One region of the Streptomyces sp. NPDC085931 genome, then DNA from elsewhere that is predicted to be linked to it. Evidence: riboswitches for the same ligand, from Rfam matches in the RefSeq annotation. Region 1 holds a riboswitch; the other holds the start of a gene.
What was found. A riboswitch is a leader RNA that binds a small molecule or an ion and turns the genes downstream of it on or off. The one in region 1 is predicted to bind S-adenosylmethionine.

Region 1 (6,961 bases):
CGTCAGCCCCCGGCGAACACCCGCCGGCACCCCCCTGAACAGGCCGAAGGGCCCGCACCCCGAGGGGTGCGGGCCCTTCTGAGAAGACCGGTCGCTTGCGCGTTGGTCGTGGTGCGCGTTCAGGCGGTGACGCGAACCATGTCGGCCTGCGGGCCCTTCTGGCCCTGCGAGATCTCGAACTCGACCCGCTGGCCCTCTTCCAGGGTGCGGTAGCCGTCCATCTGGATCGCGCTGTAGTGGACGAAAACATCCGCACCACCGTCGACCGCGATGAAGCCGTACCCCTTCTCCGCGTTGAACCACTTGACGGTGCCCTGAGCCATGCCTAACTCCCCTATTACTGGCCCTTGCACAGATCCACACTTCGCGGACCCGGGTCAGACCTCACCCCCCACGGTTGGGGGCGTGCGCCGGAACGCGTCGACCGCGGCTGAATGTATCTGTCCAACTGCCGTCTGCAACAGGTCAATCGGACGAGAATTCTGGACGCACCGGGTCCGGAATGTGGGGAGAATTCGCCTGAATTCAGGGCAAGTCGGGCCACATAAAATGCGCAAAAGCCGCGAAAGACGCGCACACTTTGGCTACATCTTGTCGGGCTCGCGGCAGGAATTCAGGGTTCCGATCAGCGGATCGGGATCGCGTTCCCCAACTGTACCGCGCTCAATCACACAGAATTGCCCCCTCCGCTTCTCTCACGGTGGGGGCAATTCGATGAACTCTCCGTGACCGGCATTACTCCAGGTAACAATCAAGCCGGTCGACCGGTCGGGGCGGGTTCAGCCGCCGGCGACGGCCGGGATGATCGACACGCCGGCACCGTCCGGGGTGGCCGTCTCCAGCCCCTGCTCGAACCGCACGTCGTCGTCGTTCACGTACACGTTGACGAACCGGCGCAGCTTGCCCTGGTCGTCCAACACGCGGGCGGCGATCCCGGTGTGGTTCTTCTCCAGATCGGCGATGACCTCGCCCAGGGTCGCCCCCTCGGCGGCGACCTCGGCCTGCCCGCCGGTGTAGGTGCGCAGGATGGTGGGGATGCGAACGGTGACGCTCATGACTTCAGAACCTCCGGTTGGTGACGAACCCAGGGGCGCGGGGAACTGCTTGAACAACCCCCACCGGCCCGCAGACGGCAACGATCAGACGAGCCCGGCCTCACGGAACGACTCCAGGCTGGGCCGAATGGTCGCCGTCAGCCCCGTGCCCGCCACCGCGTCCAGCGTCTTCAGACCATCCCCGGTGTTGAGCACCACAGTCGTCCTGGACGGATCCAGCAGCCCGCTCTCGATCAGCTTCTTGGTGACACCCACGGTCACCCCACCGGCGGTCTCCGCGAAGATCCCCTCGGTCCGCGCGAGGACCTTGATCGCGTCGACGACCTGCTCGTCCGTCACATCCTCCACCGCACCGCCCGTGCGCCGCGCGATGTCCAGCACGTACGGCCCGTCCGCCGGGTTGCCGATCGCCAGCGACTTGGCGATCGTGTCCGGCTTCTGCGGCCGCACCACGTCGTGCCCGGCCTTGAACGCCGTGGACACCGGCGAGCAGCCGAGCGCCTGCGCACCGAAGATCTTGTACGGCTTGTCCTCGACGAGCCCGAGCTTGATCAGCTCCTGGAGCCCCTTGTCGATCTTCGTGAGCTGCGAGCCGGAGGCGATGGGCACCACGATCTGGTCGGGCAGCTCCCAGCCGAGCTGCTCGCAGATCTCGTAGGCCAGCGTCTTGGAGCCCTCGGCGTAGTACGGCCGCAGGTTGACGTTGACGAAGCCCCAGCCCTCGCCGGCCGGGTCGCCGATGAGCTCGGAGCAGAAGCGGTTGACGTCGTCGTAGTTGCCCTCGATGCCGACCAGCTCGCCGCCGTAGACGGCGGCCATGACGACCTTGCCCTGCTCCAGGTCGTGCGGGATGAACACGCACGAGCGGAAGCCGGCGCGGGCCGCGGCGGCGCCCACCGCGCCGGCCAGGTTGCCGGTGGAGGAGCAGGAGAGGGTGGTGAAGCCGAAGGCGCGGGCCGCTTCCAGGGCCTGCGCGACGACACGGTCCTTGAAGGAGTGCGTCGGGTTGCCGGAGTCGTCCTTGACGAAGAGCTTGCCGGCGTCGACGCCCAGCTCACGCGCGAGGTTGTCGGCCCGCACGAGCTTGGTCCAGCCCGGGTTGAGGTTCGGCTTGTCCGCCACGTCGGCCGGGACCGGCAGCAGCGGGGCGTAACGCCAGATGTTCGCGGGGCCCGCCTCGATCTTCTTGCGCAGCTCCTCGGCGTCGTAGGCCGAGAAGTCGTAGGCGATCTCCAGCGGGCCGAAACACTCCTCGCAGGCGAAGACCGGGCCGAGGGGCACGCGGTGACCGCACTCGCGGCAGCTCAGGGCGGCGGCCGGGCCGAGGTCTACGGTGGAGTTCGTGGTGCTTGCAACAGTCTGCACAGCCATGTGAGGCGAGGCCCTTTCTCCTCATCTTCCTCACGACGCATCTCGCCGTGAGACGGATTTGGCACCTTCCCTAGCCGGGAGCCTCGCGCTGTGGTCGCCAGTGACCTACGAGAACCGACTGGAGGGTTGCCGGGGCTTCATCGGGCCGTTTCCCTCTGCCCCTCTGGATGAGCTGTATGTGGTTGTAGGCGGCGGGCGACCCCGGACATGCGATGGTCATCCGCGTTGTTCAAGACTGTAACCGACGACCAGGACAGTTGAGATAGTCGTCCGAACCGCGAGACGCGTCACATTCCGTCCCGCCGAGAGAACGCTAAGGAGCCGCCACGGTGCTGGAAGAAGTCGAGCGCTGGCTGAGCACCCGTTCCTGGTCCGCGCACGAACGCCCGCTCCACCGGATCATGGCCGCCAAGCAGCGCACGGGCCGGACCGTCAGTGTGGTGCTGCCCGCGCTGAACGAGGAGGAGACGGTCGGCGACATCGCCGCCGCCATCCGGCACGACCTGATGCTGCAGGTCCCGCTCGTCGACGAACTGGTCGTCGTGGACTCGGGATCGACCGACCGCACCTCCCAGGTGGCCGCCGCCGCGGGCGCCACGGTGGTGCACCGCGACGCGATACTCCCGCGCCTGCCGGCCGTGCGCGGCAAGGGCGAGGTGCTGTGGCGCTCGCTGCTCGTCACCCGCGGCGACATCGTCTGCTTCGTCGACGCGGACCTGCGGGAGTTCTCGTCCGACTTCGTCTCGGGGATCGTCGGTCCGCTGCTGACCGACCCGGAGGTCGAGCTGGTCAAGGGCATGTACGACCGCCCCCTCGGCGGGGCCGCCGGCCAGGGCGGCCGGGTCACCGAGCTGATGGCCCGCCCGCTGCTCAACATGCACTGGCCGCGGCTGGCCGGGTTCGTGCAGCCGCTGGGCGGCGAGTACGCGGCCCGCCGCTCACTGCTGGAGCAGCTGCCGTTCCCCGTCGGGTACGGCGTCGAGCTGGGCATGCTGGTGGACGCGCTGCACCTGGTGGGCCTGGACGCCCTCGCCCAGGTGGACGTCGGGGTGCGCAGGCACCGGCACCAGGACGGGCAGGCGCTGGGCCGGATGGCCGCCGAGATCTACCGCACCGCCCAGCTGCGGCTGGCCCGGGGACATCTGATCCGGCCGGCCCTGACGCAGTTCGAGCGGGGCGGGGACGGCTTCGAGCCGCGCACGTACTCGGTCGACACCGAGGAACGTCCGCCGATGGTGGAGATCGCCGAGTACCAGGCGCGCAGAGCGGCCTGACCGGGACCGTTTTCGGCCCAAGGCGGCAGGTCCGTACGTTTGAGCGTTTACAGGCGGGCTAGGTTGAGGCCTATGGGTTCGACGTACGGTTCTGCGCGGGTACTGGTGGCTTCCAATCGGGGCCCGGTCTCCTACACGGTCGGTGAGGACGGTTCGCTGAACGCCAAGCGGGGCGGCGGCGGGCTGGTGTCGGGACTCTCCGCGATCGGCTCGGACGCGGACGCGCTGTGGGTCTGCTCGGCGCTGTCCGACGGCGACCGGGAGGCGGTGCGGCGCGGGGCCGGAGAGGACGGCGTGCGGATGCTGGACATCCCCGCCGACGTGCACGCCGACGCCTACAACGGCATCGCCAACTCGGTGCTGTGGTTCGTGCACCACATGCTCTACCAGACGCCGCTGGAGCCGGTCTTCGACGCGGAGTTCCGGCGCCAGTGGGCGTCCTACGAGACGTACAACCGGGCGTTCGCCGAGGCCCTGGCCGAGGAAGCCGCCCAGGGCGCGGCGGTCGTGGTGCAGGACTACCACCTGACGCTGGTGCCGGGCATGCTCCGCGAGCTGCGCCCGGACCTCAGGATCGGCCACTTCTCGCACACCCCCTGGGCGCCCCCGGAGTACTTCCGGATGCTGCCGGACGACGTGGCCGGGCAGGTGCTGCGCGGCATGCTCGGCGCGGACCGGCTGGGCTTCCTCACGCAGCGCTGGGCGGACGCGTTCACCGCGTGCGCGGAGCGGTTCGCGGGCGGGCTCGGCGGCACGCGCATCGGCGTGCACGGCCTGGGCGCCGACGCGGACTTCCTGCGCGAGCGCGCGCACGAGCCGGACGTCGAGGAGCGGATGGCCGCGCTGCGCGAGGAGATCGGCGAGGGCCGCCGCACCATCGTCCGCGTCGACCGCACCGAGCTGTCCAAGAACATCGTGCGCGGTCTGCTGGCCTACCGGCGGCTGCTGCGGACCCACGCCGAGTGGCACGAAAGCGTGGTGCACGTCGCCTTCGCCTACCCCTCCCGGCAGGACCTCGCGGTGTACCGGGACTACACGGCCGAGGTGCAGCGGCTGGCCGACGAGATCAACGCCGAGTTCGGCACGCCGGGCTGGACGCCGGTCGTGCTGCACGTCAAGGACGACTTCGCCCGCTCCCTGGCCGCCTACCGGCTGGCCGACGTGGCCCTGGTCAACCCCATCCGCGACGGCATGAACCTGGTCGCCAAGGAGGTCCCGGTGGTCTCCGACGCGGGCTGCGCGCTGGTGCTGTCCCGGGAGGCCGGGGCGCACGAGGAGCTCGGCGAGGACGCGATCACGGTGAACCCGTACGACATCACCGGCACGGCCGAGGCCCTGCACGAGGCGCTGTCGATGCGCCCGGAGGAGCGGGCCGAGCGCAGCAAGCGCCTCGCGGCGGCGGCCACGGCGCTGCCGCCGGCGCGGTGGTTCGTGGACCAGCTGGAAGCGCTGAAGGGATGACCGGCCCGATGCCCGCCTCGCAGCAGCCGCTGCCCTCGCCCGTCACGAAGGCGGGCCTGGAGGGCCTGGAGGCCCTGCTCGCCCGTCCCGGCAAGGCGCTGATCGGCCTGGACTTCGACGGGACGCTCGCGCCGATCGTCGCCGACCCGGAGCTGGCCCGGGCCCACGAGGAAGCGGTGCCCGCGCTGGCCGCGCTCGCGCCGAAGGTCGCCGCCGTGGCGGTGATCACCGGCCGGCCGGCCGCGGTGGCCGTGCGCAACGGCGCCTTCGCGGGCGTGCCCGGCCTGGAGCACCTCGTCGTGCTCGGCCACTACGGCGCCGAGCGGTGGGACGCCCGCAGCGGCGAGGTCGGCACCCCCGCGCCGCACCCGGGCGTGGCGGCCGTGCGCGCCGAGCTGCCCGGGCTGCTCGACGGGACCGGGACCTTCGTCGAGGACAAGGGCCGGGCCGTGGCCGTGCACACCCGGCGGGCCCCCGACCCGCAGGCCGCCTTCGACGCCCTGCGCGCCCCGCTCACCGCCCTGGCGGACCGGCACGGGCTGATCGTCGAGCCGGGCCGCCTGGTGCTGGAACTGCGTCCGCCCGGCATGGACAAGGGCGTCGCCCTGCGCGCCCTCGCCCGGGAGATCGGCGCGGAGTCGGTCCTCTTCGCCGGCGACGACCTCGGCGACCTGCCCGCCTACGCGGCCGTCGACGCCCTGCGCGCCGAGGGGACCCCGGGCCTGCTGGTGTGCAGCGGCAGCGACGAGGTGACCGCGCTGCGGGAACGGGCGGACCTGGTGGTGGACGGCCCCGAGGGCGTCGTACGGCTGCTGCGCGAGCTGGCCGGCCGGATCGGCTGAAGAGGCCGGTGTCGCGCGGTCAGCGTTCGGCCCGGCGCCTGTCGCGCACGCGCCGCAGCCGGTTGACCGTGACCGGGTCGTGGGCCAGGGCCCGGGGGTCGTCGAGCAGGGCGTTGAGGAGCTGGTAGTAGCGCACCGGGGCGAGCCCCAGCTCCTCGCGTATGGCCCGCTCCTTCACGCCCGGCCCGGGAAAGCCGCGGCGTTCGAGCGCGAGGATGTCCCGCTCCCTGCGCCCGAGCCGCCCGTCGTCCGTGTCGTCGTCCATGTCCGGCACCGTAACGCGCGCCACCGACAGGGGGGCTACTCCGCGCTCTCGGCCCGGACCGCCGCCGCCTGGAGGTGGCCGAGGACGCCCGTGGGGCTGCCGCCGGGGGCGACGGCCTTGCCGATCTCCGTCTTCACCTGGGCGCTGACGTCGGCCCAGGAGGTCTTGCCGACCGGGTACAGCTCCGAGGACAGCAACTGCTCCAGGAACGGCCGGAGGTGCTTGTCCCGGTCGGCTGCGGTCATGGTCGCGGACGCGGAGGCGGTGACCGGCAGCAGGTCGTACCGGCGGGAGAAGTCCAGCACGTTCTTCTCGCTGTAGACGAAGTCGAGGAAGTCGCCGATCTGGTCGCGGTGGCCGTTCGCGCGGAAGGCCATCATCCAGTCGGCCACGCCGAGCGTGGACTTGCTCGGGCCGTCCTTGCCGGGCGTGGGCACCATGCCGTACTTCACGCCCTTGTCCTCGGCCGTCTTCATCAGCGAGGGGTGGCCGTTGAGCATGCCGACCTGGCCCTGGGCGAAGGCGGCGAACGCGTCGGCCCGGTTGAGCCGGCCCGGGGCGACCGGCCCGGTCAGGTCCTTGCCGACCAGCTCGTCCTTCAGCCAGGAGAAGGTCTCGATGTTCTCGGGGGAGTCGATGCCGTAGCTGTCGACGCTGTCGGTGTAGCCGCCTCCGCCGCTGAGCATCCACTGC
Region 2 (6,961 bases), on a different contig from region 1:
GCGGTCAGGGCACCTCCGACGGCCCGAGCCTGGTGGGTGTGGGCGCCGCGTCCGTCGACTTCCAGGTGGGCACGGGCCGTATGCCGGCCGCCACCTCCCAGGGCCCGCAGGTCCCGAAGAAGAAGAACATCTACACCCAGGCCGAGATCGACCAGCTCGCGGCGTACATCGCCTCCCTCGGCGCCGGCCCGGCCGTCCCGACGGAGGACCAGTACAGCCCCGAGGGCGCCGACATCGCCAAGGGCGGTGAGCTCTTCCGGACCAACTGCGCGCAGTGCCACAACTTCACCGGCAAGGGCGGCGCGCTGACGCACGGCAAGTACGCGCCGAGCCTCGAGGGCGTCTCCCAGAAGCACATCTACGAGGCCATGCAGACCGGCCCGCAGAACATGCCGTCCTTCCCCGACACCACGCTGTCGGAGAAGAACAAGAAGGACATCATCGCGTACCTCGACGCGGTCAACAGCGAGAAGACCGAGAGCCCCGGTGGCCTCGAACTGGGCGGTCTGGGACCGGTCAGCGAGGGCCTCTTCGGCTGGATCTTCGGTCTCGGCGGACTGATCGCCGTCGCCGTGTGGGTCGCCGCCCGGACCGCAAAGGCCAAGAAGTCATGAGTAGCCAAGAGATTCCAGAAGAGAACCTGCCCGCCGCGCGGTCCGCAGGACATGACGAGCACGGCAGGGTCAGCGTCGCGGACGAGAAGCACCCGTTCGCCGACCCGGGCCTGCCGCCCCACGAGCACCGGATCCAGGACATCGACGAGCGGGCCGCTAAGCGGTCCGAGCGCTCGGTCGCCCTGATGTTCACGGTGTCGATGCTGGCCACCATCGCCTTCATCGCCGCGTTCGTGGCGATCCCGGTCGACAAGTCGGTCTACATCTTCCCGCTCGGCCACATCAGCGCCCTGAACTTCGCGCTGGGCATCACGCTCGGCATCGCGCTGTTCTGCATCGGCGCGGGCGCCGTCCACTGGGCGCGCACCCTGATGTCGGACGTGGAGATCGCCGACGAGCGGCACCCCATCGAGGCGGAGCCCGAGGTGCGCGAGAAGGTCTTCGCGGACTTCAAGCAGGGCGCCAAGGAGTCCGCGCTCGGCCGCCGCAAGCTGATCCGCAACACCATGCTCGGCGCGCTCACGCTGGTGCCGCTCTCCGGTGTCGTGCTGCTGCGCGACCTCGGTCCGCTGCCCGGCGAGAAGCTCCGCCACACGCTGTGGTCCAAGGGCAAGCTGCTCGTGAACATGAACACGAACCAGCCGCTGCGCCCCTCGGACGTCGCCGTCGGTTCGCTGACCTTCGCCAAGCCCGAGGGCCTGGAGGAGCACGACCACGAGTTCCAGAACGAGATCGCCAAGGCCGCCCTGATGATCGTCCGGATCCAGCCGGAGAACATCAAGGACAAGCGCGAGCTCGAGTGGTCGCACGAGGGCATCGTCGCGTACTCGAAGATCTGCACCCACGTCGGTTGCCCGATCTCCCTGTACGAGCAGCAGACGCACCACGTGCTCTGCCCCTGCCACCAGTCCACCTTCGACCTGTCCGACGGTGCCCGAGTGATCTTCGGTCCCGCCGGTCACGCCCTGCCGCAGCTGCGCATCGGCGTGAACGACGAGGGCTACCTCGAGGCGCTCGGCGACTTCGAAGAGCCCGTCGGTCCTGCCTTCTGGGAGCGCGGATGAGTAACAAGGACGACCGCCGCAAGGCGCCCGCCGGAGAGCGGGTCGCCGACTGGGCCGACGGCCGCCTGGGGATCTACTCCCTGGCCAAGGCCAACATGCGCAAGATCTTCCCGGACCACTGGTCCTTCATGCTGGGTGAGATCTGCCTCTACAGCTTCATCATCATCATCCTGACGGGTGTGTACCTGACGCTGTTCTTCCACCCGTCGATGAACGAGGTGGAGTACCACGGCAGTTACGTCCCGCTCCAGGGGCAGCTGATGTCGGAGGCGTTCGCCTCCACGCTGGACATCAGCTTCGACGTCCGCGGCGGTCTGCTCATCCGGCAGATCCACCACTGGGCGGCGATCATCTTCCTCGCCGGCATGTTCGTGCACATGATGCGCGTCTTCTTCACCGGCGCGTTCCGCAAGCCGCGCGAGATCAACTGGCTGTTCGGCTTCCTGCTGTTCGTCCTCGGCATGTTCACCGGTTTCACCGGCTACTCGCTCCCGGACGACCTGCTCTCCGGCACCGGTGTCCGCTTCACGCAGGGCGCGATCCTGTCCGTGCCGATCGTCGGCACGTACATCTCGATGTTCCTGTTCGGCGGGGAGTTCCCGGGCACCGACTTCGTCGCCCGGTTCTACTCGATCCACATCCTGCTGCTGCCGGGCATCATGCTCGGGCTCGTGGTCGGCCACCTGATCCTGGTCTTCTACCACAAGCACACCCAGTTCGCGGGTCCCGGACGGACCAACAAGAACGTCGTCGGCATGCCCCTGCTGCCGGTCTACATGGCCAAGGCCGGAGGCTTCTTCTTCCTGGTCTTCGGTGTCATCGCGGCCCTCGCCGGCATCGCCACGGTCAACCCGATCTGGGTCCTGGGCCCCTACCGGCCCGACCAGGTGTCGACCGGCGCGCAGCCCGACTGGTACATGGGCTTCGCCGAGGGCCTGGTCCGCGCCATGCCGGGCTGGGAGATCAACTTCTGGGGTCACACGCTCGTCCTGGGCGTGTTCATCCCGCTGGTCCTGTTCGGCCTGTTCCTGGCGATCATCGCCCTGTACCCGTTCATCGAGTCGTGGGTCACCGGGGACAAGCGCGAGCACCACATCCTGGACCGGCCGCGCAACGCCCCGACGCGCACCGCCTTCGGTGTCGCCTGGGTCACCGGCTACATGATCATGCTGATCGGCGGTGGCAACGACATCGTCGCCACGCACTTCCACCTGTCGATCAACGCGGTCACCTGGTTCGTCCGGATCGGGTTCTTCGTCGGACCGGTCATCGCGTTCGTCATCACCAAGCGGATCTGCCTCGGCCTGCAGCGCCGGGACAAGGACAAGGTGCTGCACGGCCGCGAGTCGGGCATCATCAAGCGCCTGCCGCACGGTGAGTTCATCGAGGTGCACGAGCCGCTCAGTCAGGAGCAGATGTACACGCTCACGGCGCACGAGCAGTACAAGCCGGTCGAGCTCGGCCCGACGGTCGACGAGAACGGTGTCGAGCGCAAGGTGAAGGGCTCCGAGAAGCTGCGCGCCAAGCTCAGCGACGCCTACTACGGCGAGGGCGCCCAGATCCCGAAGCCCACCGTCGAGGAGTACCGGGAGATCACGAGCGGCCACGGCCACCACTGATCACTGCTTCGCCACGCCACACGAAGGGCCCCGTCCGGTGTTCGGACGGGGCCCTTCGCGCCGTCTGGGGCTGGATAGGGTGGACCTCGTTGAGACTCTCGTCCCGTAGTGCGGGACACCTGACCCTGGAGCGGCTGATGAGCGCTGTGACCCCCGCTGGAGGCGACACCGCGGCGGGCCGCTCCTGGCCCCTGCTGTTGAACGGCCTGCTGCAGGGCCGGGACCTGACCGCGGACGACACCGCGTGGGCGATGGACCTGATCATGCGCGGCGAGGCGACGGACGCGCAGATCGCCGGGTTCGTGGTGGCGCTGCGCGCCAAGGGGGAGACCGTCGAGGAGATCGCCGGGTTCGTCCGGGCGATGTACGCGCACGCCAACGTCATCGAGGTGCCGGGCCCGGCGGTCGACATCGTCGGCACGGGCGGCGACGGGGCCAGGACGGTGAACATCTCGACCATGTCGGCGATCGTCGTCGCCGGCACGGGCGTGAAGGTCGTCAAGCACGGCAACCGCGCGGCGTCCTCGGCGTCGGGCGCCTCCGACGTGCTGGAGAAGCTCGGCGTCAACCTGGAGCTGCCGGTGCACCGGGTGGCCGGGGTGGCCGAGGAGGCCGGGATCACGTTCTGCTTCGCGGCCAAGTTCCACCCGTCGATGCGGTACGCGGGCGCGGCCCGCGGGCAGCTGGGCATCCGGACCATCTTCAACGTCCTCGGTCCGCTGACCAACCCCGCGAAGGTCCGGGCCCAGGCGGTCGGCGTGGCGGATCCGCGCATGGCGCCGATCGTGGCCGGAGTCTTCGCCGAGCGCGGCCACTCCTCCCTGGTCTTCCGCGGCGACGACGGCCTCGACGAGCTGACCACCACGGCCACCTCCCGGGTCTGGGTCGTGCGCGACGGCAAGGTGACCGAGGAGGCGTTCGACCCGCGCGAGGTGGGCCTCGACCTGGTCCCGGTGGAGGCCCTGCGCGGCGCGGACGCCTCCTACAACGCCGAGGTCGCCCGCCGCCTGCTGGAGGGCGAGCGGGGCCCGGTGCGGGACGCGGTGCTGCTGAACTCGGCCGCGGCGCTGGTGGCGCTTCAGCCGGGCACGGGCACGCTGGCCGAGCAGATCCGCGCCGGCATGGCCAGGGCGGCGGAGTCGATCGACTCGGGAGCCGCCAAGCGGTCCCTGGAGCGCTGGGTGGCCGCCAGCAACGCGTGACGGGCCGCGTGTGAGGTGCGTCCCGCGATCCGGACTCGGGTTGCGGGACGCCGATCACTTCACGTACGTTCCCGTGTCAGGTCATGAGTGACAGTCATGAGGCCCCGGCCGACTGTCCGGCAACCCTCCGTCCGTGGCGGGGTGCCCCGGGTGAAGACCAGGCCGCAGGCAGCGAGGTCTGCGGCAAGCGCGGACCCCTCGCGAACACCAGGGGTCCTGGTCGACGAGGAGTCTTCCGTGAGTCAGCGAATGCGATAGGGCCGCAGAGCCCCGCCTCCGCATCCCCTTCTCTCTTCCTTCACCCCTGTCTCTCACGGGAGTTCGCCATGTCCGTCTCCACCGTTGCCGCCGACCGCTCCGTTTGTGCCCCGCTGCCCGTTCTGGGCCGGGATGTCACCGTGCCGCTCGTGACCGGGGGCGAGGTCACCTACGCCGCGCTCGACTACGCCGCCAGCGCCCCGGCGCTCCAGCGGGTCTGGGACGACGTCGCCGCCTACGCGCCGTACTACGGCAGCGTCCACCGCGGTGCCGGCTACCTGTCCCAGCTGTCGACCGACCTGTTCGAGAACGCCCGCCGGACCGTCGCCGGGTTCCTCGGCTGCCGCGCCGACGACCAGGTCGTGTTCACCCGCTCCACCACCGACTCGCTCAACCTCCTCGCCGCCGCCCTCCCGCAGGGCTGCGAGGTCTTCGTGTTCGAGACCGAGCACCACGCCTCGCTGCTGCCCTGGCGCGACGCCCGCGTCACCTACCTCGACGCCCCGAGGAGCCACCGCGAGGCGGTCGAGACCCTGGAGCGCGCCCTGGCCGGCCGGGACCCCCACGGGCCGGCCCTGGTCTGCGTCACCGGCGCCTCGAACGTCACCGGCGAGCTGTGGCCCGTACGGGAGCTCGCGGCCGCCGCGCACGCCCACGGGGCGCGGATCGTGCTGGACGCCGCCCAGCTGGCCCCGCACCACCCGCTGTCCGTCGCGGACCTCGACGTCGACTGGGTCGCCTTCTCCGGGCACAAGCTGTACGCGCCCTTCGGCTCCGGCGTCCTGGCCGGGCGGGCCGACTGGCTGCGCGCGGCGGAGCCGTACCTCGCGGGCGGCGGGGCCAGCCGCAAGGTCGCGCGGCGTGCGGACGGGGGCGTGGACGTGGAGTGGCACGAGAGCGCCGCCCGCCACGAGGCCGGCTCCCCGAACGTCATCGGCGCCTACGCCGTCGCCTCCGCCTGCAAGGCCCTCACCGAGGCCGGGTTCGACACCCTCGTCGCCCGCGAGCGGTACCTGATCGAGAAGGTGCGCACGGGACTCGCCGAGGTGCCCGAGGTCCGGATCCTGTCCCTCTTCGGGGACGACGCCCCGCGCGTCGGCGTGCTCTCCTTCGTCGTCGACGGCTGGAACAGCTCCCACTTCGCCGCCGCCCTCTCCGCCGAGTACGGCATCGGCGTGCGGGACGGGCTGTTCTGCGCCCACCCGCTGCTGCGCACGCTGCTCGGCAGCGACCCGCAGACGCAGGGCGAGTGCGGGGCGCCGGAGGCCGCGCCGGGGGAGAAGTCCCTCAACGCCGTCCGCGTGAGCTTCGGCGCCGGTACGCCGGACGAGCACGTCGAACGGTTCGTGCACGCGGTGAAGGAGCTGGTCACGGACGGCGCCAAGTGGAACTACCGTACGGAGGAAGGGCGTTGCGTCCCGGACACCTCGGCGTGAAGCGGTAGCCGGGCGCCCAGGACGATCATCCGCAGGGCCCGTTCGGTTGCATCGGTGAGCAGCTCGCCCGCCCGCAGCAGCGCCTCCGCCAGCTCCATCGGGGCGGGCAGGATGCCGTGGCAGGCGTCCACGCCCGGCACCTGGTGCGCGCCCTCGCCGAGGGTGCCGGCCAGCGCCAGGACCGGGCGCCCGTACCGCTTGGCCCGGCGGGCCACCTCGGCCGGGACCTTGCCGCGCGGCGTCTGGTGGTCCAGGGCGCCCTCGGCGGTGACGACCAGGTCGGCGCGGGCCAGCCGGGCGTCCAGGTCGAGGTGGTCCAGCAGCACGTCGAAGCGGGGCAGGAGCCGGGCGCCCAGGGCGGCCAGCCCGGCCCCCAGACCGCCGGAGGCTCCCGTGCCCGGGCCGGTGCGCAGCTCGGTGCCCGGGGCGGCGGCGTCCCGGGTGAGGACGAACGCCCAGTTCTCCAGGGCCGCCGACAACTCCTCCACCTGCGCGGGCGTCGCCCCCTTCTGCGGTCCGAAGACCCGGGCCACGCCCCGCTCACCGCACAGCACGTTGTACGGGTTGCAGGCGACGAGGAGTTCGGCGTCCGCGAGCCGGGGATCGAGGCCGGTCGCGTCGACGCGGCGCAGCCGGGTCAGCTCCCGGCCGCCGCGGGGGAGTTCGCGGCCCCGCTCGTCCAGCAGCCGGGCCCCCAGCGCCTGGAGCGCGCCCGCCCCGCCGTCGGAGGTGCCCGAGTCGCCGCAGCCGACCAGGATCCGCCGGGCG

Region 2: linked by a shared signal. The riboswitch ahead of ACIGAN_RS33055 (aminotransferase class V-fold PLP-dependent enzyme) and the one ahead of thrC (threonine synthase) in region 1 are both predicted to bind S-adenosylmethionine.

The regions. Positions count from the first base shown of each region.
Region 1 is NZ_JBITSK010000007.1:113,491-120,451, reverse strand. Features, by position in the region: gene ACIGAN_RS16365 (cold-shock protein) at 120-323, opposite strand; gene ACIGAN_RS16360 (ubiquitin-like small modifier protein 1) at 780-1,055, opposite strand; gene thrC (threonine synthase) at 1,140-2,426, opposite strand; SAM riboswitch class I at 2,445-2,600, opposite strand; gene ACIGAN_RS16350 (glucosyl-3-phosphoglycerate synthase) at 2,756-3,700, shown strand; gene ACIGAN_RS16345 (trehalose-6-phosphate synthase) at 3,773-5,161, shown strand; gene otsB (trehalose-phosphatase) at 5,170-6,003, shown strand; gene ACIGAN_RS16335 (DUF3263 domain-containing protein) at 6,023-6,268, opposite strand; gene ACIGAN_RS16330 (ABC transporter substrate-binding protein) at 6,304-6,961, opposite strand, start outside.
Region 2 is NZ_JBITSK010000021.1:102,843-109,803, reverse strand. Features, by position in the region: gene ACIGAN_RS33075 (cytochrome bc1 complex diheme cytochrome c subunit) at 1-614, shown strand, start outside; gene ACIGAN_RS33070 (cytochrome bc1 complex Rieske iron-sulfur subunit) at 611-1,678, shown strand; gene ACIGAN_RS33065 (cytochrome bc1 complex cytochrome b subunit) at 1,675-3,297, shown strand; gene trpD (anthranilate phosphoribosyltransferase) at 3,435-4,499, shown strand; SAM riboswitch class IV at 4,579-4,695, shown strand; gene ACIGAN_RS33055 (aminotransferase class V-fold PLP-dependent enzyme) at 4,826-6,193, shown strand; gene ACIGAN_RS33050 (glycerate kinase) at 6,148-6,961, opposite strand, start outside.